Regions from separate parts of the Tolumonas lignilytica genome, predicted to be linked through region 1. Evidence: predicted binding sites of a transcription regulator. Region 1 holds the regulator's gene; the other holds the start of a gene.
What was found. The regulator sigma-54, encoded in region 1, starts transcription at its own class of promoters, with help from an activator protein. The targets are predictions, from matches to a motif close to TGGCACNGTTTTNGCTT.
Positions count from the first base shown of each region.

Region 2: glnA (glutamate--ammonia ligase) is a predicted target of sigma-54. The motif match lies at 4,090-4,106, and genes of this name have one in related genera.

Region 1 is NZ_AZUK01000001.1:2,006,171-2,014,279, forward strand. It holds gene metE (5-methyltetrahydropteroyltriglutamate--homocysteine S-methyltransferase) at 1-992, opposite strand, end outside; gene H027_RS0109435 (LysR substrate-binding domain-containing protein) at 1,102-1,977, shown strand; gene H027_RS0109440 (HPr family phosphocarrier protein) at 1,979-2,254, opposite strand; gene rapZ (RNase adapter RapZ) at 2,241-3,107, opposite strand; gene ptsN (PTS IIA-like nitrogen regulatory protein PtsN) at 3,114-3,560, opposite strand; gene hpf (ribosome hibernation promoting factor) at 3,563-3,850, opposite strand; gene H027_RS0109460 (RNA polymerase factor sigma-54) at 3,872-5,323, opposite strand; gene lptB (LPS export ABC transporter ATP-binding protein) at 5,450-6,175, opposite strand; gene lptA (lipopolysaccharide transport periplasmic protein LptA) at 6,180-6,698, opposite strand; gene lptC (LPS export ABC transporter periplasmic protein LptC) at 6,673-7,236, opposite strand; gene kdsC (3-deoxy-manno-octulosonate-8-phosphatase KdsC) at 7,233-7,790, opposite strand; gene H027_RS0109485 (KpsF/GutQ family sugar-phosphate isomerase) at 7,787-8,109, opposite strand, start outside.
Region 2 is NZ_AZUK01000001.1:2,270,353-2,278,461, reverse strand. It holds gene rstB (two-component system sensor histidine kinase RstB) at 1-988, shown strand, start outside; gene H027_RS0110665 (YihY family inner membrane protein) at 977-1,882, opposite strand; gene typA (translational GTPase TypA) at 1,975-3,801, opposite strand; gene glnA (glutamate--ammonia ligase) at 4,170-5,579, shown strand; gene H027_RS0110650 (DUF4124 domain-containing protein) at 5,687-6,220, shown strand; gene glnL (nitrogen regulation protein NR(II)) at 6,318-7,370, shown strand; gene glnG (nitrogen regulation protein NR(I)) at 7,385-8,109, shown strand, end outside.

The DNA.
Region 1 (8,109 bases):
GGGCAGTGTAATAATGAACATGAAGTGCCTATCCAGAAATCAGGTCGTTGCTGTTTTATGGATGATAACTGGCTATAAAGCGCATCGAGATCAGCTCGCCAGATGTTGCGCCCGTTAATCAGACCCAGTGAAAGCTGCCAATGTGCAGGCAGTGCTGCAATGAGCTTGTCTAAGTCATGCGGACTTGCAGTTGCATCCAGATGGATGCCATCGATCGCCAATTCAGGCAACCAGCCCAACTGATGTGTCACACTACCGAAGTAGGTGGTCAACAAGAGCTTGCTCTTGCCCTGTCTCAGTTGTGAATATGCCGACAGATAAGCCTGTTGCCATTCAACGGGTAGATCTAAGGCTAAAATAGGCTCGTCGATTTGTATCCATTCCACTTGTCGTTCTGAGAGTTTATGTAATATCTGCTGATACACAGCTAACAACTGGGGCAACAGAGAAAGTTTATTGAATTCACTACCTTTGTTTTTCCCTAGCCAGAGATAGCTGAGTGGCCCCAGCAGCACGGGTTTGGCCTGATATCCTGCCGCGAGAGCTTCATCCAGTTCGTCAAATAACTGCGTCCAGCCGAGGTGGAAATCCTGTCCGGCGTGAAATTCAGGAACCAAATAATGATAGTTGGTATTAAACCATTTACTCATTTCAGCTGCCGGAACGGCTTGACCTGTGGGCGCTTTTCCTCGAGCGATCCGGAATAACGTGTCTAAGTTAATTTCGCCCTGTAATTCTGCGTGGCGGGCAGGAACATTGCCAACCATCAGGCTGGTGGCCAGTATATGATCATACCAGGCAAAGTCACCAACCGGGATAAGGTCAATTCCGGACTCCTGTTGCCATTGCCAATGCCGTAAACGAAGTGCTTTGCCGACGTTGATGAGTTCAGCCTGCGTTATTTTTTCAGCCCAATAAGCTTCCAAAGCTGTTTTCAACTCACGATGTATGCCGATGCGGGGAAAACCCAGGGTATGTGTTGTGTAACGCATAATCACTCCAAATAGATGTTTAGATGGCTAGATGTTTACACATCCATATTTGCGCGTTACCTTAATGGATACCAGTGCATTTATTGCATGCAGAACTTGCAGGATCCTCATGTTTGAACTGAAACATCTTCGATCGTTACTGACGTTAAAACAAAATGGTTCGCTAGCGGCGGCGTCGGCGGTGTTAAATCTGAGTCAGTCGGCGTTATCGCATCAATTCACCGAATTGGAAGGGCGCATTGGCGGCCCGTTATTTTTACGCAAAAGTAAACCCATCGTTTTTACTGCTGACGGAATCAGACTAGTGACCTTGGCCGAAGCGATATTACCGCAGGTGGATGATGTACAACGGTATTTGCAACGAGAACAGCATCCGGTTCAACTGCGCTTGAATATTGAATGCCACAGTTGTATTCGTTGGCTTACCCCTGCACTGCATACGTTGCAAGATCGGTTTCCCAATCTGGAATGGATCTTTGCCAATCAGCTGGATTTTTCTCCGCAGCAGAGTTTGCTGCAAGGGGAGTTGGATATGGTGCTGACGGCGGATGTATTACCTGAAGCCGGTATTTTTTATGCGCCGTTGTTTGATTTTGAGATGCGATTGGTTATTCCAGCGACACATGCCTTAGCGGCAAAAGCCGTGATAGAACCGGAAGATTTGTGTCATGACGTCTTGCTTTCATATCCGGTGTCGCCACAGCGGCTGGATGTGATCAAACATTTCATGGCGCCCGCAAGCGTGAGCCCGAAGCAGATCAAAACAGTGGATAATACGCTCATGTTAATACAGATGGTGGCTGCAGGGTGGGGGATTGCCGTGTTACCGGATTGGGTTTGTCAGGAGTTTGAACCACCGGCGCTGATTGTATCCCGATCACTCGGACATGGACTATGGCGTCGTTTACATGCTGCGGTCCGAGTGGGCGAACGACAGCAACCGGCTATCAGTAGATTAATACAAGCACTGACCCGTCTTTCATAGGTCATTCATTTTCATCGAATCGGGTTTCAAACAAATGCTGAACCGCTTCCATGACCTCAATTGCCTCTGGTCCATCACAGATCACGCGGATCGTTTCTCCCTGTGCTGCTTCCAGCATCAGCAAGCCGACGACACTATCAGCACTGGCCTGTTTTTCTCCATTGCAGAGCGTGATCTTGGCTTTGAAATTAGCGACTAATTGCACCAATTTTATGGCGGCCCGCGCGTGTAATCCCAGCTTATTGATCACGGCGACTCGTTGTTCAACGCGAGGCATGAGACTTCTCCAGCGTACGGTGACGACGTTGTACGGTTTTTCCCAGCACCAAAAAATGGTTCGCCAGTTGTTCGGCAATAAACACCGAGCGATGTTGACCGCCAGTACAACCAATGGCGACGGTGACATAGCTCCGGTTATTGCGTTCCAGTTGCGGTAGCCAGGTTTCCAGCAAACTGATCAACTGATTGATGTATTTGACCACATCAGGTTGCGAATGCAGATAACGCTGCACAGGCTCATCCAATCCGGTGAGTGGCTTGAGCTCTGCAATCCAATGCGGATTTGGCAAAAACCGTGCGTCAAAGACAAAATCTGCATCTTTGGCGATGCCGTGCTTGAAGCCGAAAGACTCAAACACCATCACTAATTCATGTTCTTTTTTCCCGAGCACCCGTTCGCGGATTTGTTCACTGAGGTCATGAATACTTAGATGGCTGGTATCAATACGCAGATCGGCGAGCGATGATAATGGGGATAATAAATTGGTTTCCTGACGGATCGCCTGTTCTAACGTTAACTGTTGCCGAGACAAGGGGTGCAGTCGACGACTTTCGCCATAACGCTTTAACAAGGTTGCATTATCGGCATCAAAGAAAAAGCTGGAAAATTGCAGATCCCGATGCTGTCTGATGGCATCCAGGATAGAAACCAACTCATCGGCATTGGCTGGTAGGTTGCGAACATCGATACTCACCGCGATTTGATCGTATTTCCCTCGTAGCTCTGCCACCAACTGAAATAACAGCGAAACCGGCAAATTATCTACGCAGTAATAACCCAGATCTTCCAGAACCCGCAGGGCAACGGTTTTCCCTGAGCCAGAGCGACCACTAACCACGATGAGTTTCATCGATCATCATCCATTGATCATTTGTTGATAAAGCGCTTCGTCGGATTCGGCTAGCCGTAATTGACGACAGAAGTTTTTATCGTTGAATTTTTCTGCCACCAGCGCCAGTGTTTTCAGATGCATTTTACACTCGCTTTCTGGCACTAACATGGCAAACAAAAGATCCACGGGTTGATTGTCTATGGCATCGAAAGGGATCGGTTGTTCCAGCGTCAGGAGTATCCCAGTGACAGGATAACCATCGGGGATTCTGCCGTGCGGAATGGCAATCGCTCCGCCGATACCGGTCGTTCCCATTTTTTCCCGAGCTTGCAGACTGTCGAAGATCTTTTGTTCGTCGAGTCCTAGTTTGGGGGCGGCTAATTCGCTGATGATTTCCAGCACACGTTTTTTGCTGCTGCATGGGACTGCACTTTTCGTGCAGTCCGCAGACAAGATTTCAGAAATTAACATGATCACTTGCTAGATAGTTTTTCTTTGTATTTGATGATCTGACGATCCAGTTTATCCATCAGAGCATCAATGGCGGCATACAGACTGTCATCTTCGGCATTGGCAAAAATCTCACCACCATTGACATTCAGTTTCGCTTCCGCGATTTGTTTCAGTTTTTCTACAGATAAGATCACTTGAACGTTGTTGATGTGCTCGAAGTGACGTTCTAAACGGGCAAATTTAGTTGTGACATAATCACGCAATGCATCAGTTAACTCGATATGGTGACCTGACAGGTTGATTTGCATAACGTCTTCCTTATTGTTGGCCTACAGCAGGCGTTTGCGTTGGCTTGATGGTGGTATGGACAACGATTCGCGGTATTTTGCGATCGTTCTTCGTGCCACCATAATGCCTTGTTCAGTCAGCAAGTCTGCGATCTTGCTGTCGCTTAACGGTTTGGCCGGGTTTTCTGCCGCGACCAGTTTTTTTATTAAGGCTCTGATCGCGGTCGAAGAACACTCGCCGCCGCTCTCAGTATTAACATGACTAGAGAAAAAATACTTCAGTTCAAAGATGCCACGAGGCGTGTGCATGTATTTTTGTGTAGTAACTCGCGAAATTGTCGATTCGTGCATCTCCACTTCCTCGGCAACATCATTCAAAACCATCGGCTTCATTGCCTCTTCGCCATACTCAAAGAAGTCCTGTTGCTGTTGTACAATACAGTTGGCTACTTTCAGAAGTGTTTCATTCCGGCTTTCTAAGCTCTTGATAAACCACTTGGCTTCTTGCAAATGAGAACGGATGAACTGGCTGTCGCTGCTGTTACGGGCATGGCGTGCCATCGAGGCATAGGTTTCATTGATACGAATTTTGGGCATCGCATCCGGATTTAATTCCACCACCCAGCGCCCATTTTTCTTCAGCACGGCAACATCAGGAATGACATAACTGGATTCGCTCGGCATGACACGACTGCCGGGACGCGGCTCCAACGTCTGGATCAGTTGCAGAATTTCTTTCAGGTCAGTTTCTTTCAACTGGAGTTTGCGGGCCAGATTCCGGTAATCGCGCGCACCCAGTAGATCCATGTGATCTTTGATGGCCTGACGGGCTTCATTCAACCAGGGTGTTTCTGGTACGAACTGATTGAGCTGGATTAACAAACACTCCTGTACCGAACGGGCGGCCACTCCGATGGGATCAAAATGCTGGATCCGTTTTAACACGGCTTCAATTTCATCCATCTCCACGGGGTCTTCATCCGTTGTGACGGCTTGCTGGATCTCTTCCAGTGTGGCGCTGAGATAGCCGGATTCATCGATACTATCAATGATCGTGAGCGCAATGGCGGCATCTTGATCACTGAACGGGGTTAGGCGCATCTGCCACAAGAGATAGTCTTGTAAGGTTTCCGATGTTTCACCCTGATAAATGGATTCATCATCACTGTTCATCAGTCCACTGGAGGGGGCGGAGCCAGCAGCGGTATAAACCTCATCCCAGGTGGTATCCATGGGCAGTTCCTCAGGCATGTTTTCTTGTGCCTGAGCCATCTCTTCGCTGCTATCCGGCGGAGTGAAATCTTCATCATCAGGAAGTTCCGGCGTAGCAATATCTGATTCATCCTCTTGTTCCAATAAAGGATTGGCATCAATGGCTTGCTGGATTTCCTGCTGTAGTTCCAAAGTGGACAGTTGCAGCAGACGAATCGCTTGTTGCAATTGTGGGGTCATGGCAAGTTGTTGGCCAAGACGCAACTGTAAGGTCGGCTTCATCTACGGGATTTGTCCTTAGTCTCTAATTTCCATATCGGCGCTTGTAGTCAGCCGGTTGGCTGAAACGATCAATCTACAAGCTGTCCGTGAGTTAATTATGGCTGATAATCGCCATTGACACACTGTTTACAGGGTAAATCCTTCACCGAGGTAAACTTGTTTCACATGCTCATTTTGCAGGATCTCTGCCGGTGTGCCTTCAGCAATCAGGTTTCCATGGCTGACAATATAGGCTTTTTCGCAGACATCCAACGTTTCACGCACGTTATGATCGGTAATTAATACACCGAGACCGCGATCACGTAAATGCTCAATGATGCGTTTAATGTCGATCACGGAAATAGGATCAACACCTGCAAACGGCTCATCCAGCAGAATAAAGCGGGGCTCTACGGCCAAGGCCCGCGCTATTTCTACCCGGCGGCGTTCCCCTCCGGAGAGACTCATACCTGTGTTTTTCCGAATATGACCGATATGAAATTCTTCCAGCAAGGCTTCCATTTTTTCTTTTTGCTCCGCCCGGGTCAGTTCGCCGCGCAGTTGTAAGACGCCAAGTAAGTTCTCTTCCACCGTCAGGCGGCGAAAAATGGAGGCTTCCTGTGGAAGATAGCCAATACCATGACGTGCACGCTGATGCATGGGCATGGACGTGATGTTTTGTTCATCAATGGTGACGGTTCCACCATCTTGCGGTACCAGTCCGACAATCATATAAAAAGAGGTGGTTTTGCCTGCACCATTTGGCCCTAACAGGCCTACGACCTGCCCGGTCGCCACCTGGAGACTGACATTTTGAACCACTTGTCGGCCTTTATAACTTTTCTTCAGACCGCTTGCTTGCAAAAGAGCCATAAATTTATTGTTTGCCTGCTTTGTTAAATTCGTCAATTTCCTGTGGTAGGAAAATGGTTTTTACGCGAGAACCTTTGCCACTGCTCTGTGCAACCATCTGTTGCTTCTGGATGTCATAGCGGATCACATCGCCGTTCACTTGATTATCATCCTGTTTCAGCTCGGCTTTTCCCGTTAAGGTGACCAAGCGATCTTTGAGTTGATAGCGCAGTTCGTTGGCACTGGCATTGACTGGTTTGCCATTATCCAGGATTTGGAAAAATGTCGCCGGATAGCCGGTGGCAATCATTTCATCATTGCCTTTTTCATGACGTAATACCACGACTTTATCGGCATGGATAATGATAGACCCCTGAGTGATCTTGACGTCTTGAAGAAAGGTCACTTTGTTGGCATTCAATTCGGCCTGCTGGCTGACCGAGTCAACCGTCACAGGTTGCTGATAATCGGATTGTTTCGCAAAAGCGCTGGCCGAGAACAGCAGCATCAATCCAAAACTAACGTGGCTTAAAGTAAGTCGCATGTCCTTGGTCCAGAATTTGGTAGCGTTTGTTATTCAAATCAGCATGTAAGCCGACACCTTGTACATGATAATCCGGGCTGTCAATAGTAATGGGCTTGTCGCTCGTTATCTGATGTTTATTAATGTCCATTTCCAGATACGAGGTTTGCATACGATCAACATCTATTGCCGGATTATGATTTTTGATCAATACGTTATCGTGCAAAATCAAGCGATCGTTACTGAAAAGCTGGCCGCTGTTGGCGGAAATATTCCAGGCTTTTTGACCATCAGGATCAAATGTCTGTAATACCGGGTGTGTGGTCTTGGTCATTTTATCTTGCTGATAATAAAAAGCCTGATCTGCAGTAAAAATATCGGTTAACTTCCCATCTGCTGAGTAGCGCTGGTTATGAAGTTTGGTCGCAGTAAAACTGGGTAAAGAAAGATCTTGTTTCTGCAATTGAGCATTCTGATTATCGCGCTGCGAAGACCATTGCCAAGCCAGCAGAGAGGCTAAAAACAGGAAAAACATCAGTAGCGTTTGCCGGCTGATCATATTGACATTCCCTGGGCCGAGTCGAACAAACCCTGAGCAAGCAGAATCAGATCGCATACTTCCCGCACAGCGCCTTCACCCCCACGGGTATGGGTCACCCAGTCTGCCTTCTGTCGTACCAGCGGGTGCGCATTGGCGACCGCAATACCGAGTGCAGCATTGTTCATGACGGGCAAATCAATGACGTCATCCCCGATATAGGCAGCTTGCGAGGCAGAAAGTTCCAGTTTATCTAACAGATCTTCAAAGGCCGGCAATTTGTTACCCTGACCTTGATAGATATGCTGGACACCGAGCGCCTGCATGCGGCGCTGCACGATGTTGGAATTACGACCAGTAATGACTGCCACATCGATACCGGCATTGAGCAAGGCTTTGATGCCGAAACCATCATGGGTATGAAACGTTTTCAGCTCTTCGCCGTCGTTGCCCATATAGATCAGTCCATCTGACAAGACGCCATCGACATCGCAAACCAACAGACGAATATCAGCCGCCAGTGTCATAACGTGCTTTTCTACAGGGCCATAACAGGTCGTTATTAACTCGCTCATACTACACCGGCTTTGAGGACATCATGCATATTAAAAGCACCGATAGGATGGCGTTGTTTATCCAGCACAATCAGTGCGTTGATTTTTCTTTCCTGCATCAGTTTAACCGATTGGGCCACCAGCATTTCGGCTGGCACGGTGATGCAATTGACCGTCATGACTTTGGTGATCGGGGTGGTATGGATATCAAGCTGCTGATCCAGTATGCGACGTAAATCGCCATCAGTGAAAATACCGGCCAGGGTTCCGGCATTATCCAGAATGGCAGTCATGCCAAGGCCTTTACGACTCATTTCGAGTAAGGCATCACTCACCGTCG
Region 2 (8,109 bases), 260 kb from region 1:
GATGCTGGAAGACAGTTCGATCTGCATGGAACTGATCCCAGACGCAACGAACTATGTCTTAATCGCCGGGCCTATTCCCTATCTCTCATTTTTACATCAAATCAAGCAGTTAGATTATCTTTTCTTAGGGCTGCTCGGCATCTCGCTCGGTCTACCCGTTTTCATATGGATGCGACCTCACTGGCGAGATTTACTCCAACTGGAGCGAACTGCCCGGCGTTTAGGACGGGGAGATCTGTCTGCCCGGATCAATCTGCCGGAAAACTCCAGCCTGCAGCGTTTGGGCAGAGCGTTTGATCAAATGGCCGACAATATTCAAGACCTTATCGCCAGTAAAAAACGTCTAACCGATAATGTCGCCCACGAACTGCGTACCCCCTTGGTTCGTCTGCGCTACCGACTGGAAATGCTGGAAGAACCGCTTCCAGATGCTGAACGACAAGGAATTGAACGGGATATCACTCATCTGGAAACGTTGGTGGATGAAATGCTCACCTACGCCAGACTGGATCGCCCTAAAGTCGCCTTAAACACGCAAGCTTTCTCGCCTGCGGATTGGTTGGCACATCGTCAGGACGATTGGGAACAGCGTTCGGATGCCGATAAAAAGATTGAAATATTGCCGATCCCAGCTGAATGGTTATGGCATGGGGATACCCGATTGCTCAATCGCTTACTCGATAATCTCGTCGGCAATGCCTTACGCTACAGTCAGCAGCATATCCGGATTACACTGGCGCAAGATAATGACTGGAACATCATTCAGGTTGAAGATGATGGTCCCGGGATACCCGCAGATCAACGTGAACATATCTTTGATGCCTTCTATCGGCTGGATCCCAGCCGGGACCGGGCCACCGGCGGATTCGGCTTAGGGTTAGCGATTGTACAGGGGATCATGCAGGCACATCATGGTCATGCCCACGTTGAGACCAGCTCGTTAGGAGGCGCCAGCTTTATCTGCCGCTGGCCCCATTCAAACCCCTAATGCGATGACACCACGCAATGCACGCCTCGACTGCCACTCACCCAAAGTGGCCGTCAACTCGCCCCCCAGCAACACCACTAACCAGCTCATATAAAGCCAGATCATCATGATGGGAATACCGGCTAACGCGCCATAAATCGATTTATAGGTACCAAAATGCGCCACGTAATAACCAAAGCCATGTTTTGCCACTTCAAACAGCAGTGCCGCCAGCATGGCCCCCAAAAAGGCGTGCTGCCAATACACATACACATTGGGCACTATTTTATACAGCAACAGAAATCCGCCCAGCGAAAGCAAATACGGGAATAATGTCATTAGCCCGCCGCCCAGCAATGACACCAGTTCATAATCCCAGACAGCCCAGTCCTGGATCTGGGCTGACAGCAAAAGACTGCCACCAACCAGTAACGGCGCAATACCCAGTACTGTACTGTACATCGTGACCGTTTTAAGCCATTTCCGCTGCCCACGGCAACGCCAGATATGGTTCAGATTTTCATCAATCGCGGCAATCAACAACAACGCCAGCAATACCAACATACACAAACCGATTGAGGTAGTGCGTGAGGCATTTTTCACAAACAGGGAAAAATGATAGCGAAAGGCAATTTCTGTTTCCGGTACAAAATGACTGAAAACAAACAATTCAAACTGACGACGGAAATGAGAAAAGCGCGGTAACCAAGATAATAACGAAAAGATCACTGCCAGTAAGGGCACAATGGATAACAGGGAGACGTAGGCCAGATGGCCCGCCAGCACCGGCAACCGATCATGCCAGACACGCTTCCAAAAAAAGGCCAGAAAGCGACGAAGCCGTAAACAAAACAGACGGCACCAAACCCCACGTTGATTTCGTAACGTCAATAATCGGCTTGGATCTTGTTTCATGGTTATCCTCAAACAGCCCACAATTCGCCTAGCATACTGCTAAAAAAAAGCCTCGCAAATGCGAGGCTTCTGATAACCAGGGCAGGCAGGAATTATTCCTCTTTGCCACTGCCACGGTTAGCACGTTTACGATCCATTTCGGTCAGTAATTTCTTACGAACACGAATGTTTTGCGGCGTGACTTCAACCAATTCATCATCGTCGATGAATTCCATCGCCTGTTCCAGTGTCATCTTAATCGGTGTTGTCAGCACAATCGCTTCATCCGTACCAGATGCACGCATGTTGGTCAGCTGTTTACCTTTCAGACAGTTTACAGTCAGGTCGTTAGAACGGCTGTGGATCCCGATGATCTGACCTTCATAAACCTCGGTCGCATGTTCAATGAACAGACGGCCACGGTCTTGTAGGTTGAACAGCGCAAAGCCCAGCGCTTTACCGGTGGCATTAGAAATCAGCACACCGTTCTGACGCTGGCCGATAGCGCCACCCTTGAACTCACCGTATTCTTCGAAAGTATGGTACAGCAGACCAGTACCTGAAGTCAGAGTCATAAATTCAGTCTGGAAGCCGATCAGACCACGAGCCGGGATCATATAATCCAGACGTACACGACCCTTACCATCCGGCACCATGTTACGCAGGTCAGCTTTACGCTCACCCAGTTTTTCCATGACGGAACCCTGATTCTGTTCTTCGATATCAACAGTCAGTGTTTCCATTGGTTCCATCTTCACGCCATCAATGACACGCATGATAACTTCAGGACGAGACACCGCCAGTTCGAAGCCTTCACGACGCATGTTTTCGATCAGAATGCCTAAGTGCAGTTCACCACGGCCTGATACGCGGAATTTATCCGGATCTTCGGTTTCTTCAACACGCAGAGCAACGTTGTGACGCAGCTCATTCTGCAGACGTTCCAGAATGTTACGTGAAGTCACGTACTTACCTTCTTTACCGGCAAACGGAGAGGTGTTTACCTGGAAAGTCATGGTCACAGTTGGTTCATCCACAGACAGTGGCGGCAGAGCTTCCACAGCAGAGTTTGAACAGATGGTGTCAGAGATTTTCAGCTCGCCCAGACCGGTGATCGCAATAATGTCACCCGCCTGCGCTTCGGTCACTTCAGTACGTTGCAGGCCCAGATAGCCCATTACCTGACCCACTTTACCGGTACGGGTTTTGCCATCAGCACCAACCACAGTCACCTGCATGTTTGGCTTCACGCTACCACGGGTAATACGGCCGATACCGATCACACCTACGTAAGAAGAGTAATCCAGCTGAGAAATTTGCATCTGGAACTCGCCAGCAGGATCGGCTTTTGGCGGCTCAACGAAATCAACAATCGCCTGGAACAGCGGATCCATGTTGTCTGAAGGAATTGATGGATCCATAGTTGCAAAACCGTTTAACGCAGAAGCATAAACGATTGGGAAATCCAATTGTTCGTCGGTAGCACCCAGGTTGTCGAACAGGTCAAATACCTGATCAATAACCCAGTCAGGACGCGCACCAGGACGGTCAATCTTGTTGACGACCACGATCGGACGCAGGCCACGAGCAAACGCTTTCTGGGTCACGAAACGGGTTTGTGGCATTGGACCATCAACGGCATCAACCAACAACAATACGCAGTCAACCATCGACATAACACGTTCTACTTCACCGCCAAAATCAGCATGGCCTGGAGTATCTACGATATTGATGCGGTAATCTTTCCAGCGAATGGCTGTGTTTTTGGCAAGAATGGTAATCCCGCGTTCTCTTTCCAGATCGTTGGAGTCCATAATGCGCTCCTGACCTTCCGAAGAACGGTCCAGGGTTCCAGACTGCTGTAACAGTTTGTCAACCAGAGTGGTTTTGCCATGGTCAACGTGCGCAATAATGGCAATATTGCGGAGATTCTCTAACATCCTCGCCTCGAGATATAAAAAATGACTAAAAATCGGGCGCTCATTTTACCTAGACCAGCGTGATCTGCCTAGCAAATTTACAGGAAAAACGAGGTACATATTTTTCATCGCTGGAAACGCATATTTTTGTAGGATATCTGTATAATCATTCCTTGGCAGAATATGTATGTGCACTCGCACCATAGCGATGCACAAAATTAGTGCGATATTGCACCAAATACAAACATTCCATGTCTGTATTTTAGGGTAATTCGCAGTTAATCCTTATTAACTATAGAGTTTTTAAGTTGGCGCATTTCTTGCTGCTTAGCGAAAAGAATTTTTTTAATATCGCTATCTGATTTTAATGACACCGGAGGTTAGCTAGCATGTCCGCTGCAAATGTTCTGAACATGATCAAAGAAAACGAAGTTAAATTCGTTGATCTGCGTTTCACTGATACTAAAGGTAAAGAACAACACGTTTCTATTCCTGCCCACCAGGTTAGCGAAGATTTCTTCGAAGACGGTAAAATGTTCGATGGTTCTTCAATCGCTGGCTGGAAAGGTATCAACGAATCAGACATGGTTCTGATGCCTGACGCAACTACTGCCCTGATGGATCCATTCACCGAAGAGTCTACTCTGATCATTCGTTGTGACATCCTGGAACCTGCAACCATGAAAGGCTACGATCGTGACCCACGTTCTATTGCCAAACGTGCTGAAGAGTTCCTGAAAGCAAGCGGTATCGCTGACACCGTGCTGTTCGGACCAGAACCAGAATTCTTCATTTTTGAAGACGTTCGTTTCGAAAACACCATGAGTGGTTCTTTCTTCAAGATCGACGATCCTGAAGCTGCATGGAACTCAGGCAAGTCTTTCGAAGGTGGTAACAAAGGTCACCGTCCAGGCGTTAAAGGTGGTTACTTCCCAGTAGCACCAGTTGACTCATCACAAGATCTGCGCTCTGCAATGTGTCTGATCCTGGAAGAAATGGGTCAGGTAGTTGAAGCTCACCACCACGAAGTAGCAACTGCTGGTCAGAACGAAATCGCTACCCGCTTCAACACGCTGACTAAGAAAGCGGACGAAGTTCAGGTTCAGAAATACGTTATCCATAACGTAGCTCATGCTTACGGCAAAACTGTAACCTTCATGCCAAAACCAATGTTTGGTGACAACGGTTCAGGTATGCACTGCCACCAGTCTCTGGGTAAAGATGGCAAGAACCTGTTCTCTGGCGACCTGTACGGTGGTCTGTCAGAAACTGCTCTGTTCTACATCGGCGGTATCATCAAGCACGCTAAAGCCATCAATGCATTCACTAACCCATCAACCAACTCTTACAAGCGTCTGGTTCCTGGTTATGAAGCACCAGTTATGCTGGCTTACTCTGCTCGTAACCGTTCAGCTTCTATCCGTATCCCAGTGGTACCAAGCCCGAAAGCTGCTCGTATCGAAGTTCGCTTCCCGGATCCAGCAGCTAACCCATACCTGGCATTCACTGCACAGTTGATGGCTGGTCTGGACGGTATCATCAACAAGATCCACCCAGGCGATGCGGCAGACAAAGATCTGTACCACCTGCCAGCAGAAGAAGCGGCTAAGATCCCACAAGTTTGTGGTTCTTTAGACGAAGCTCTGAAATCTCTGGATGCAGACCGTGAGTTCCTGACTCGTGGCGGCGTATTCTCTGACGATTTCATCGATGCCTACATCGAGCTGAAGACTATCGACGTGGATCGCGTGCGTATGACTCCACACCCAGTTGAGTACGAACTGTACTACTCTGTGTAAGTCACCACGTTTCTGAAAAAACCCGCTCCGGCGGGTTTTTTTTTGGTTATGATTTAATCTGATGTTTCATTTGTATTATCAATAACAAGGAAGCAGGGAGCAGCACTATGAAAATCATATCCGTTATCTGGTTGATGTTGGGGTTATCCTGGGGCGTACACGCTGCCGATGAGAACACAACCGTCTATTACTGGACCGATGCCAATGGCGTCACGCATTTCAGTGACACTCCGGTCGCAGGCAAACAGACACAAAGCAAACAAGTGGAAATTGCCAATCCTCCCGTCAATAATCCCAATCCCATCGTTGATAAAAATACCCCTGAACCAAAAGAGACTGCCCCCAATTACAGCCTGAGTATCTCCTCTCCGTTGCCAGGGGAAACCATTAGAGACAATGAAGGGAAAATTTCTGTGCAAACCCAGATCACGCCAGAACTTGCCGTCGAGTCAGCCAAACTGATGCTTTACATTGATGCGCAATCCTATCCTTGTGATGCAAAGACACTCCATTGTCAGGCCACCAACATTGATCGTGGTGCACATCAGTTGCGAACCGAATTGCTCTCAAAAGACGGCAAGATACTTGCATCATCCGAATCAATTACTGTTTATCTGTTCCGGGTCACAGCCAAAAGGTAATTGGACCCAGAATGGAAGCACTGTTCTGGTTTGGATGCACCAGTAAAAACAACAGAGAGCGCCATATTGGTGCAATTTGTATCTGGGAGAGTACACTGTGAATAACCGCCCTGACTTATCAAAATTACTGCTGGATAATTTGCTGACTGCAGTCATTTTATTGGATAGACATCTGATTGTCCGATATGTCAATCCGGCGGCAGAACAACTGATGGGAGTCAGTGCACGCCGATTGCTCGATCACGCGCTGGAACAGGTGGTTGACTATATCTCACTGGATCTGGAGCGTTTACGGCATTGCCTGCAACAAGGACAAGGCTTCACTGATAATGAAGTGACGCTGGTCGTTGAAAATGAACCGCGCAGTGTGGAAGTCAGCGTGCTCGCGGTTTATGACCATCAGGAACAGTTTGCTTTAATGGAAATGCGAAAGATTGATCAGCAAAAGCGTATCAGTCAGGAACAACAGCAGCATGCACAACAACTGGCAGCCCGAGATTTGGTTCGGGGTCTCGCCCACGAAATAAAAAATCCGTTGGGTGGTTTACGCGGCGCGGCACAGTTGCTGGAAAAAGCGCTCCCCGATGAGCAATTAAAAGAATATACCGGCATCATTATTGCCCAAGCAGATCGATTGCGTAATCTGGTCGACCGGCTGTTAGGACCGCAACGGCCAGGACGACACCAGGTACACAATGTGCATTCTGTTCTGGAACAGGTTCGCCGCTTGGTGGAGATGGAGCTACCACCGGGGATCACCATTGAACGGGATTACGACCCCAGTATCCCTGATTTTGAAATGGAACAAGAGCAGTTGCAGCAGGCATTTCTGAATATTGTCAGAAATGCGGTTGAGGCAATGCACGGTCATGGCACGATCAAACTAAAGACCCGCACCGTATTCCAGATCACGATCCATGGTAAGCGTTATCGATTGGCCGCCGAAATTCGCATCATTGATGATGGCCCAGGCATTCCGGAAAATATTCGTGACACCCTGTTTTACCCTATGGTAACAGGCAAAGAAGGTGGAACAGGTCTTGGTCTGTCCATCGCGCAAAATCTGATTGACCAACACAAAGGCCGTATCGAATGTGTCAGCTGGCCCGGACATACTGAATTTTGTATCTATCTACCGCTTCGTAAGTAATAAGGATAAACACCATGGCAGCCAAAGTATGGATTGTCGATGATGACAGCTCTATCCGCTGGGTTCTGGAGCGAGCCCTGAGTGCAGAACACTTCGAATGTCTGTCATTTGAAGATGGCGAAAGTCTGCTGGCGGCATTGGATAATAACCAGAGTATTCCAGATGTAATTGTGTCGGATATTCGTATGCCTGGTATTGATGGGCTTTCCTTATTGCAGCTCATCCAGGAAAAACAGCCGGATATCCCGGTTATTATCATGACGGCGCATTCTGATCTAGACAGTGCGGTTAATGCCTATCAGAGCGGTGCATTTGAATACTTACCAAAACCGTTTGATATTGACGAGGCTGTCGCGCTGGTGCAGCGTGCTGAAAGTCATCTGCGGGAGCAACGGAATAAACGCCGGGCTCGTCAGCAGGTGGCAACAACGGCACCCGAAATTATCGGCGAGGCTCCTGCAATGCAGGAGGTTTTCCGGGCCATTGGCCGTTTAGCGCGCTCATCGATTTCTGTATTGATCAATGGTCAATCCGGTACGGGGAAAGAACTGGTTGCACATGCCTTACATCGTCACAGCCCGCGCGCAGCCAAACCGTTTATTGCGCTGAATATGGCCGCGATCCCCAAAGATCTGATCGAATCAGAGCTGTTCGGGCATGAGAAAGGGGCGTTCACCGGTGCCAACAACGTTCGACAGGGCCGCTTTGAACAGGCCAACGGGGGAACACTGTTCCTTGA